DNA from 3 places in the Thioalkalivibrio sp. ALE17 genome. Region 1 is predicted to be linked to each of the others. Evidence: predicted binding sites of a transcription regulator. Region 1 holds the regulator's gene; each other region holds the start of a gene.
What was found. Region 1 encodes sigma-54, which starts transcription at its own class of promoters, with help from an activator protein. Its sites were predicted from a motif close to TGGCANGNTNCNTGCTT; they were not measured.
Positions count from the first base shown of each region.

Region 2: H609_RS0102805 (PEP-CTERM sorting domain-containing protein) is a predicted target of sigma-54. The motif match lies at 1,707-1,723, and genes of this name have one in related genera.
Region 3: flgA (flagellar basal body P-ring formation chaperone FlgA) is a predicted target of sigma-54. The motif match lies at 1,897-1,913, and genes of this name have one in related genera.

Region 1 covers NZ_AUDT01000003.1:91,441-94,712, forward strand. Annotated here, with positions in the region: gene hprK (HPr(Ser) kinase/phosphatase) at 1-437, opposite strand, end outside; gene H609_RS0103640 (PTS sugar transporter subunit IIA) at 489-956, opposite strand; gene hpf (ribosome hibernation-promoting factor, HPF/YfiA family) at 960-1,298, opposite strand; gene H609_RS0103650 (RNA polymerase factor sigma-54) at 1,315-2,796, opposite strand; gene lptB (LPS export ABC transporter ATP-binding protein) at 2,886-3,272, opposite strand, start outside.
Region 2 covers NZ_AUDT01000002.1:252,039-255,310, reverse strand. Annotated here, with positions in the region: gene H609_RS0102805 (PEP-CTERM sorting domain-containing protein) at 647-1,618, opposite strand; gene H609_RS0102800 (RND family transporter) at 2,000-3,272, opposite strand, start outside.
Region 3 covers NZ_AUDT01000013.1:51,278-54,549, reverse strand. Annotated here, with positions in the region: gene H609_RS0109365 (protein-glutamate O-methyltransferase CheR) at 1-578, opposite strand, end outside; gene H609_RS0109360 (chemotaxis protein CheV) at 784-1,722, opposite strand; gene flgA (flagellar basal body P-ring formation chaperone FlgA) at 2,018-2,707, shown strand; gene flgM (flagellar biosynthesis anti-sigma factor FlgM) at 2,814-3,128, shown strand; gene H609_RS0109345 (flagella synthesis protein FlgN) at 3,144-3,272, shown strand, end outside.

The DNA of each region.
Region 1 (3,272 bases):
TGCGCCAGACGCTGCTGCAGGAAGTAGCGCAGCAGCGCGATGATCTCGTGGCTGCTGGTGCTGGAACACAGGATCAGCGGCAGCGCCTCCTGCGGGGCATGGGGCATCTCCGAGAACGGGCAGGTGTCCTCGGCGAAGATCACCGCGGTGGTGCCGGTGCGGGCCATCTCCAGGATCAGGTCGTTGCGCTGGTCGTCGCTGAGGCCGGCGATGTAGCGGGCCTCGAAGTCCCCGATGACCTGGATGCGGTTGGGGCGGATCAGGTTGAGGTGGCCGGCCAGTGGCAGGTCATCCCCGTCCTCGCCGACCAGCTTGCGGTCGGGGGCGGCGTGCTCGCCATGCACGAAGCGCAGATCCAGGCGGTTGCCCATAGCCTGGATCAGGCTCTCCACGTTGATGTCGCGGGCAATCCCGCCTTCGCCCAGTGCCTCGTTCATGAGCAGGGCCGGCGGGGATCGGTGGCGTGGCAGGGTGCGGGGCGCACGGGATCAGCCCTCGCGGAAGCGGCGGACGAGTTCCTGTTCCAGGCTGGCGGCATCGCCGGCCCGGCGCAGGGCGGCAATGGTGTCCGGTTGCGAAAGCCCGCGCGCCAGCTGGGCCAGCAGGTCGAGGTGATCGCTGGTGGCGGCCTCCGGGACCAGCAGGGCGATCAGGATGTCGACCGGCTCGTGGTCCATGGCGTCAAAGTCGACGCCGCTCTCCAGGCGCAGGACGGCCACGCGCGGAGCCTCGAGATCGGCCAGGCGGCCATGGGGGATCGCAACCCCATGGCCCAGGCCGGTGGAGCCCAGCTTTTCGCGCGCGGACAGGGCCTCGAAGATCGCGGTGCTGCCCGGTCCGCCGGCATCACCGCCGCCGGCGAGGAGTTCCGACAGGGCCTCCAGGGCCCGCTTCTGACTGGAGCATTCCGGCTCCAGGCGGATGCGCTCGGCGGTGATCAGCTCGGCAATGGACATGGGTCAGGAGGCCTGCTCGCGGTTGCGCTGGGCGCCCTCGGCCCGGTGATGATCCTTGACCTTTTCCTTGTGCTTGATCAGCTGGCGGTCGACCTTGTCGATCAGCGCGTCGATGGCGGCGTACATGTCCTCGTGGGAGGCCTCGGCGTGGATGTGATTGCCGCTGACCTGGAGATTCGCCTCGGCCTTGTTGAACTGGTTCTGGGTCTTCTCGTGGGTCAGCACGACGTGCACGTCGATGACCTTGTCGAAGTGGCGCTCCAGCTTCGCGAACTTCTCGTTGACGTAGTCGCGCAGGGCGTCGGTGAGGTCCACATGGTGGCCGGTCAGGTTGATCTGCATGGTCGGGACTCCTTGGTTACTTGTGGCCGGTGGGCATGGAGGCCATCTGCCGGCGTTCGCTGGATGAAGGGATGTGCATCGCCTCGCGGTACTTGGCTACGGTGCGACGCGCCACATTGATGCCCCGGTCCGCCAGGATCTGGGCGAGCCGGGCATCGCTGAGCGGCTTGTTCGCGGGTTCGTCGTCGATCAATTCGCGAATCATGGCACGGATGGCGGTGGCGGAACACTCGCCACCGTCGTTGGTGCCGACGTGGCTGGAAAAGAAATACTTGAACTCGAAGACCCCGCGCGGGGTGTGCATGTATTTCTGGGTTGTGACCCGGGAGATGGTCGATTCGTGCATCTCCAGGATCTCGGCGATATCGCGCAGGATCAATGGCTGCATCGCGACCTCGCCGTGTTCCAGGAAGCCCTGCTGGCGATGGACGATCGCCTCGGCGACGCGCAGCAGGGTGTCGTTGCGGCTGTGCAGGCTCTTCAGGAACCAGCGCGCCTCCTGCAGCTGGTCGCGCATGAAGGCGCTGTCGCGGGCATCCGATACCTGGCGCACCATGCCGGCGTAGAGGTCGTTGATACGGATGCGTGGCGCGATCTCCGGGTTCAGCTCCACGCGCCAGCCCTCCGGGGTGTGGCGCACGTAGACATCGGGCACCACGTATTCGGAGGTGGCGGCACTGATCTGCGCGCCCGGCCGCGGGTTCAGGGTGCGGATCAGGTCCAGGGCGCGCGCCAGTTCGTCCGGGTCGCGCACACCCGACTGGCGTTGCAGGGCTTTGTAATCCCGCTTGCCCAGGCTGTCCATGCCGTGTTCCAGGATCGCCCGGGCGGCCTCGCGGGCGGGGGCGTCCGGGGCCAGTTCGCGCAGCTGGATCTCCAGGCATTCGCGCAGGTCGCGCGCGCCCACGCCCAGCGGGTCGCATTGCTGGATCCAGTGCAGGACCGCCTCGACCTCGTCCACGCCGACGGGTTCGTCCTCGCCGCGGCTGATGGTCTCGGCCAGGGTCTCGAGGTCGCCTTCGAGATAGCCATCGGGGCTGATCGCGTCGATCAGGGCCGCGCCGATGCGCTGGTCGCGCGGGGTCAGGTGGCTCAGGTGCAGCTGCCACAGCAGGTGGTCCTGCAGGCCCTCGCCGTCATCGTCACTGGTGTTCTCCAGTGGGTCGCGGTCATCCACGCCCTTGGGGGCGGGCGGCGGTTCGTAGATGTCGTCCCAGCGGCTGTCGGTGGTGAGCTCCTCGGGAATCACGTCATCGCTGGTGGTAGTGGCCTCCATGCGGTCGCCTTCCACCACCTCGCCCTCCGCGTCCAGGCGCTCGGTCGCGGCCATCTCGTCCTCGTCCTCCACCTGCTCCAGCATCGGGTTGCTCTCCAGCGCCTGCTGGATCTCCACCTGTAGTTCGAGCGTGGACAGCTGCAACAGGCGAATGGCCTGCTGCAGTTGCGGGGTCATGGTGAGCGTCTGACCCAGCTGAAGATTCAGGCCGGGTTTCAGCATTGGCTATGCGGGGCGCGGGTGACCATAAGAGCGATCTTAAATCGTGCCTCGTGGTTTGTGCACCGGCGCGGGTTGTGCGCGTGCCGGCATCACAGGCGGAAATTCTCGCCGAGATAGACCTGGCGCACCTGGGGGTCGGCCAGTAGCTCGTCGGGTGTCCCGGCGGCCAGCAGGCGCCCCTCGCTCAGAATATAGGCCCTGTGGCAGATCCCGAGGGTCTCGCGCACGTTGTGATCGGAGATCAGAACCCCGATGCCGCGCGCTGCAAGGTGGCGAATTACATCCTGGATATCGCCCACCGAGATCGGGTCCACCCCGGCAAAGGGCTCGTCCAGGCAGATGAATTGCGGGTCACCGGCCAGGGCCCGCGCAATCTCGGCGCGCCGACGTTCGCCGCCGGACAGCGCGATCCCGGGGCTGTGGCGCACGGTCTCGAGCTGAAACTCCTCGATCAGCGCGTCGCCGATACGCCGGCG
Region 2 (3,272 bases), on a different contig from region 1:
CCGGGATCTGCCGGGATCTGCCGGGATCTGCCGGGGGCTGCCGGGGGCTGGCGCGGCGTCGGTGGCGGGGGTGGGAGATCCCGGCTCTTCGCTTCGCTACGGCCGGGATGGCGGAGTGTGGGGGAGTGCAGCGGTGGGGAATCCGGATGTCCTGATGTGACCCCTTGACCCCTGTGGGAGCCTGCTTGCAGGCGAATGCTCCTGCCCGTGCCCGACTCTGGCAGGGGCTTCGCCTGCAAGCAGGCTCCTACAAGGATGTTTCCACCGCGCACCTCCCTGTTCGTCATCCCGGAAACCGCGTAGCGGGTATCCGGGATCTTCAGGGCTGGCGCGGCGTTGGTGGCAGCGTCGGGAGATCCTGGCTCTTCGCTTTGCTGCGGCTGGGATGACGAGGTGTGGGGGAGCGCTGGACCTGGGGTGACGCGGGTGTGTGGGGGCGTGGTGTCCGGGGCGGATTGAAGGGCGTGGGGGAAGGCTCTGACTGGGGTGTGGATGATGGTGGTGCGTGATGGTTGGTATGCCCAGGGCTGGGCGTGGGTTGCCGTATGGGCCGGGGTCGGGCAGAAAAAAGGGCTCCGCGGAGGGAGCCCTTAACTCGGTGACCCCACAGGGGGGAGTGGGTCACCAAGGCTGTTGGTGGTGCGTGTTATGCGGCCTGGCGGTGGGTGCTGTTGGAGCGGCGGCGCATGCCACCGACCCCGATGAAGCCCGCCAGGATCAGCAGGGACAGGCCCATCAGCGCCAGGGTACCCGGCTCCGGCACCGCGAAGCGCAGGCTGCCGTCGTGGGTGGACTGAGTTTCGCTGAAGAGGGTTTGCCCTTCGCGGTCGTCGCCGTAGACGTTGTTGGCGTCTTGGCCGAAGAAGGTCTCGGGGGGCGGTGTTTGGATTGTGCCGGCGCTGGCGAAGGCCGAGACGATGAACGTCGGGGCGCCTTCCTCGTCCTCGAGCAGATCGGCGAAGTCGATGCCGTCAGAGGTGAACCAGAAGCCCGGCAGGACGTTCACGACCTGAAATTCGAAGGTGAAGGTCCCTTCGACGAAGGCACCGCCTGCGCTTTCAAACTCCAGGATGCTGTTCCCGGCATTCAGGGCCAGCTCCATCACCTGCTCGCCGGCGCTGTAGTGGGCCGCCGCCGCTTCATAGTTCTGACCGAAGCCGGGATTCGTATCGGAGATGAAGAGCTGGAAGTTGTCGTTGCCCACCGATGTGTAATTAGCGGTCACGCCGAAATTGCCGTTATCCAGGGTGCCAGAGCCCGTCACCACGCCGCGGAGCTCATCCCAGAGGAGCCCCATGGAGTAGTCCTCACCCAATCGGTCCCCGGTCCGAGGCGCAGCGGTATTGAGCGAGGTGCGGAACCCCGATGCATCGCCGTAGCCGCGGTCATAGAAGACATCGCCGACCTGAACCGGGCTGTCCGGGTCCTGAACGTACTGGAAGGTCTGGGTGTTCAGGTCGAACTGGATGCGGCGGACGTTTTCGACCGAACCGCTGTAGTCCGCGGTGGCGCCGAGGTTGATGTCGAAGTCGATGATCTCTGCCGCTGTCGCCGTGCTCGCGCCGGCGGCGAACATGCCGACAAAGAGCGAAGCGAGAAGTACTTTTTTCGCGTTCATGGGGCTCTCCTGATGCTCAATTTACAGCGATTCAACCATCGCCGGGGTCTGGCCTGGTGGCCGTGTCTGTTGCTTTCGGTTGAATACAAAGCAGGCTCCGTGCCAATTTCCGGTCTCGGAGTGGATGGCGCGCAGGGCATTGAAAATAAGGGAGAAAATTGGGTGGCAGCTGCTGAGCCATGGATCGATTGATCGCAGGAGGGGCTTGTGGCCGGGGAACTGTAAAGGGTGTCGACGAGCGGGCCGGCTGGATTCCGCCGTCAGGACGCCCGAAACCGGAGAAACCGGTAAAAATGTTTCAAAAACCGATGGTTGTGCGGATTGTTTGGCTTGTAAAGCATCTCGACAGGCCGGCCGCCAGAGGCGCGGCCGGGGGCTCGGTCAGGCCGCGCGGGCCCGCGCGAGCCGGTGCCCGACGACCAGCAGGGCCGGGAGGACCAGCAGGTCGAACAGCAGCGCCGCGATTAGCCCGAAGGCCGTCAGCCAGCCAAAGGCGGCCGTGGGCTGGAAGTCGGACAGGGCCAGCAGCAGGAACTGGCCCACCAGCACGATGGTGGTGGCGGTGATCGCGCGCCCGCTGCGGCGGAAGCTGCGGGCGAGCGCCCAGGCAACCGGGCTGCCCCGCCCGCGCCGCTGGCGATAGTTGTGCAGGACGTGGATGGTGTCGTCCACGGCGATCCCGATGGCGACACTGGCAATCATGGCCGTGGCCATGTCCAGCCAGATGCCGAGCAGGCCCATCAGGGCGAAGATCATCGCCACCGGTGCCAGGTTGGGGATCATGCTGAGCAGCGTCAGCGGGATCGAGCGCCACATCAGCAGCATCAGCAGCGTGATCATCGCGGCCACGGCATACAGGCTGTGCAGCTGCCCTTCGATCAGTAACCGCTCCTGGTCTGCGAACAGTCGGGCCATCCCGGCCATGTCCCATTCCAGGTCGGCCGGCGGGTTGGCTTCCAGGTGGTCGCGCAGGTCGTCCATCAGTGCGTTGATGGCCCGCGCCCCGTGGGCGTTCAGGTTGAGCAGGATGCGGCTGCGTTCGAAGTCGCGGTCTACGGCATCGAACAGGTCGCGGCCGTCGTAGATGAACAGGTACTGGGCGACCAGGTTGGGGTCGTCCGGGATGCGCCGGAAGGCCGGGTCTTCCTCGTTGAAGGCCCAGTGCATCTCGGCGACGAGATCCGGCAGGGACAGGCTGTAGTCCACCTCGGGGCGCTGGTCCAGCCAGTCCTGCACGCGCTGGATGGCCAGCATGCGATCCGGATCCTGCAGGCTGTCCCAGTCCGGCCCGTCGAACACCACCTCCAGCGCCATTACCCCGGAGAGTTCGCGCTCCACCGCGCGGGTCGCCTGGGTGATCGAGTGGTCGTCGTCGAAGAAGGCGTAGAGATCGGTCTCGACCTCGACCTGCCGGATCTGCGGGATCGCCAGGGCCACCAGGATGGCGGTGGCCAGCAGGACCCAGCCGGCCCGACGGATCGCCAGGTGTGCCGCCAGCGCGGTGAAGCGGTCGAGCAGGCGCAGGCCGCGCTGCGGGGCGAGCCAGTCGCCGCGATCCCAGCGCACCATGATCGCCGGCAGGAGCAGCAGTACGACCGCCGCGGCGAGGAGCACGCCGAAGGCCCCGATCAGACCGAAGGTCTCGATCGGCCGG
Region 3 (3,272 bases), on a different contig from region 1:
TGAAAACGACAGCGCCGCTGCACCTCGGGAACGACCTTGTGGCCGTCCGTCACGGTCTCGAAGAAGCGCGCGCGGCGGCTCTCGCTCAACCCGCGCACAATACTCAGGCCGTCGTAGACCGCCCGCCGGGCGTCATCCAGGATCTTCTCCGACAGGTCCGTCCCCAGGATGGATACCGGCACCTTGCGCGGGGGGCGGGATTCCTCCCACTCGGAGACGACCATGGAGATGCTGTAGGCCTCCTGGCCACTGGAACAGCCGGAAGACCAGACCTTGATGCTGCTTCCCTTCGCAGCCAGCTCCGGCAACAACACATGCCGGAGGATCTCGAACGGAAAGCCATCGCGAAACCACGAGGTTTCGTTGGTCGTCATCGCGTCGATCACACGGGTGCGCAGCCGCGGATTCGGGGCTTGCCGCATCGCGTGCAGGAGCTCCGGCACGCTCTTGAAGTCGAACTCGTCGAGCAGCCGGGACAGTCGGCTCGACACCAGATACTGACGGCTGTCACCCAGCACCAGGCCGCAGCAGTCCTGCAGGAAGCGGGAAAACTCCTCGTAATCGCGGGAATCGATCACCGGTTCATCCCCGAGCACAGTCCATGGTGATTAGCATCCTGATGACGAGTCCTTGACAGCGGCGCCCGCGCCACGAAACGCAGGGGGAATCCCCGGTAGCGGGTTTCAGTATACGGTGTCGCAGGCGGGACACGACACTGGGCCCTTGTCGGCCATGTGACGCCGCCCCGGCCTTGCCGGGCGGCAACCCCGTTCCCCCCGGCGGTCATTCGACCTGTTGATCCTCGCGCCCGGTCTGGTCGAGCACCGCGTTGGCCAGTTCGTCGGGGTTGAATTTCGAGAGAAACGCATCGGCCCCGGCGCGCTTGACCATGTCGGTATTGAACTCGCCGCTCAACGAGGAATGCAGCAGCACCTTCAGATCTTTCAGGGCGGGATTGTCCCGGATCCGCGCCGTCAGCGTATAGCCGTCCATGCGTGGCATCTCGATGTCCGAGATCACCAGCTCGATCTGGTCGCGAACCGGGCCCTCCCCGGCCTTCTGCTCCAGGAAGTCGAGCGCCTCCTGACCATCCTTGAAAACCTCGTATTCGAACCCGAGACCGCGAATCGCCCCCTCGATCTGCTTGCGCGCCACGACCGAGTCGTCAACGATCACGACCTTGCGCCCCCCCGCTGGCGTGGCGTCCGCTCGGATGGACTCGGAGACCTCGGTCGGCAGAGGATTGACGATCGAAAGCACCCGTTCCACGTCGATGATCTCGACCAGCTTGTTGTCGATCTCGGTGACCGCGACCAGAAAGGATTCGCGCCCGGTTCCGCGCGGGGGCGACTTCACATCCTGCCAGTTCACATTCACGATCCGGTCCACGGCCGATACCCAGAACCCCTGAACCGAACGGTTGAACTCGGTGACCACCACCTTCTGGTCGCCGCTGTCGCTGGCACCGGCCGCGCTGCGCAGGCCCATGGCGCGCGCCAGATCAATGATCGGCACCGTGCCGCCCCGCAGCGTAGCCACACCGCGCACCACACTCATCGACCCCGGGATCTGGCGCAGCGGCGGCGACGGGATCACCTCGCGCACCTTGAACACGTTGATTCCGAAGGTCTGTGATCCACCCAGGTGGAACAGCAGCAGTTCCATCCGGTTCTGACCCACCAGCTGCGTTCGCTGGTTCACATCGTCAATGAATTGACTCATGGTGCTGCTCTCCTTGTCCCGCGCCCATCTGCCGCGAGCCGCTCCCGGGAGCTCAGTGTGCACCGCGCACCCCCGGGCTGTCATTTGCAATCGCCTGTATGCGCCTTCTGGCGCCGCTTCCCAGGGATAACGGCATTGAACGCCGGGCCTTGAGTCGGGCACCGCCCGGACAACTGGCATCAAACCTGCATAGCTTCGGGTCCGCGAACGGACGCGGCAGACCCGGGGTATTCCCTCGGGCGGCGAGGACCGGCATATGCATCCACATACAACCTGTACATCACGCTGCATCCCCATGGGGCTCATGGCTCTCGTGGCGTGGTTCGCGCTCTCCGTGCCGGCCCACGCCGAGATCCACCCCGTTGCGGAGATCCGCGCGGCCGCGGAACAGTTTCTGTTGCAGGAGCTGGACGCCGAACATAGCGACGACATCAATATCGAGATCGGCCAGCTCGACAACCGGCTCCGGCTGGCCTACTGCCATGACGGACTCAACGCCCGTTTCCCGCCCGGCGGCCGCCGCGACGGCAATACCGCGATCCACCTTCAGTGTGCGGGCCCGGTCACCTGGCAGCTGTATGTCCCGGCCACGGTGGAACGTTACGCTCAGGTGCTGGTGGCCAGTCGCAACCTCCCTCGCCAGCACACGCTGACCAGCGGCGATCTGCGCTTCCAGCGCATCGAGACGTCACGCCACGCGGGCAGTTATCATGAAGACAAGTCGGCCCTCATCGGTCAGCAGACCCGGCGCAGCATTCGTCCGGGCCAGATCATCGGCACACAGCACGTCACCCAGCGCGAGATCGTCAGCCGCGGCCAGCGGGTCACGATCCTTGCCGAAAACGGCTCGATCGCCATCCGCATGCAGGGCGAGGCCCTGGAAAACGGCACCCTCGGGGACCGCATCCGGGTCAGGAACACCTCGTCCGGGCGCGTGGTCGAGGGCGAAATCCAGCCCTCCGGGCACGTCCGGGTGACACTTTGATGCCGACTCTGTGATTGGTGTTACAAAAACCACCGCCACAGGGCTACAGTTTCAGCACACGCGGCCGTAAACACTTGCAGCACAGTTACAACGACAGGACGGCACAATGGATATCAAGGGCCTCAATACGAACAGTCTGCGCCCCGACGGCCAGAGCTCCACGGTCAAGGGCCGCGAGGACTCCAGCGGCGCGCCCAACCGGGCGCAAGGGTCGGATAGCGCCGTGACCACCGGTAACGATTCGCTCACCCTGACCGGCGCCGCCCAGGCGATGAGTTCGGCCGCCAGCGCCGGCGAGAACGCCCCGTTCGACGCGGCGCGTGTGGCCGAGCTGCGCGAGGCGATCGCCAGCGGCAACTACCCGGTGGACAACGAACAGCTGGCCGACCGCATGATCGACCTCGAGCGCCTGCTGCGCTAATCACGGACCTCACCGATGAACACCGACACGCGCCATCGCCTGCTGCGCTCCCTGGAAACCTCGATCCGGCTGGCCCACCAACTGGAAGAGGCCCTGATCCAGGAGACCCGCGCGGTCGAGGCGCGCACCCCGGAGACCCTGCAG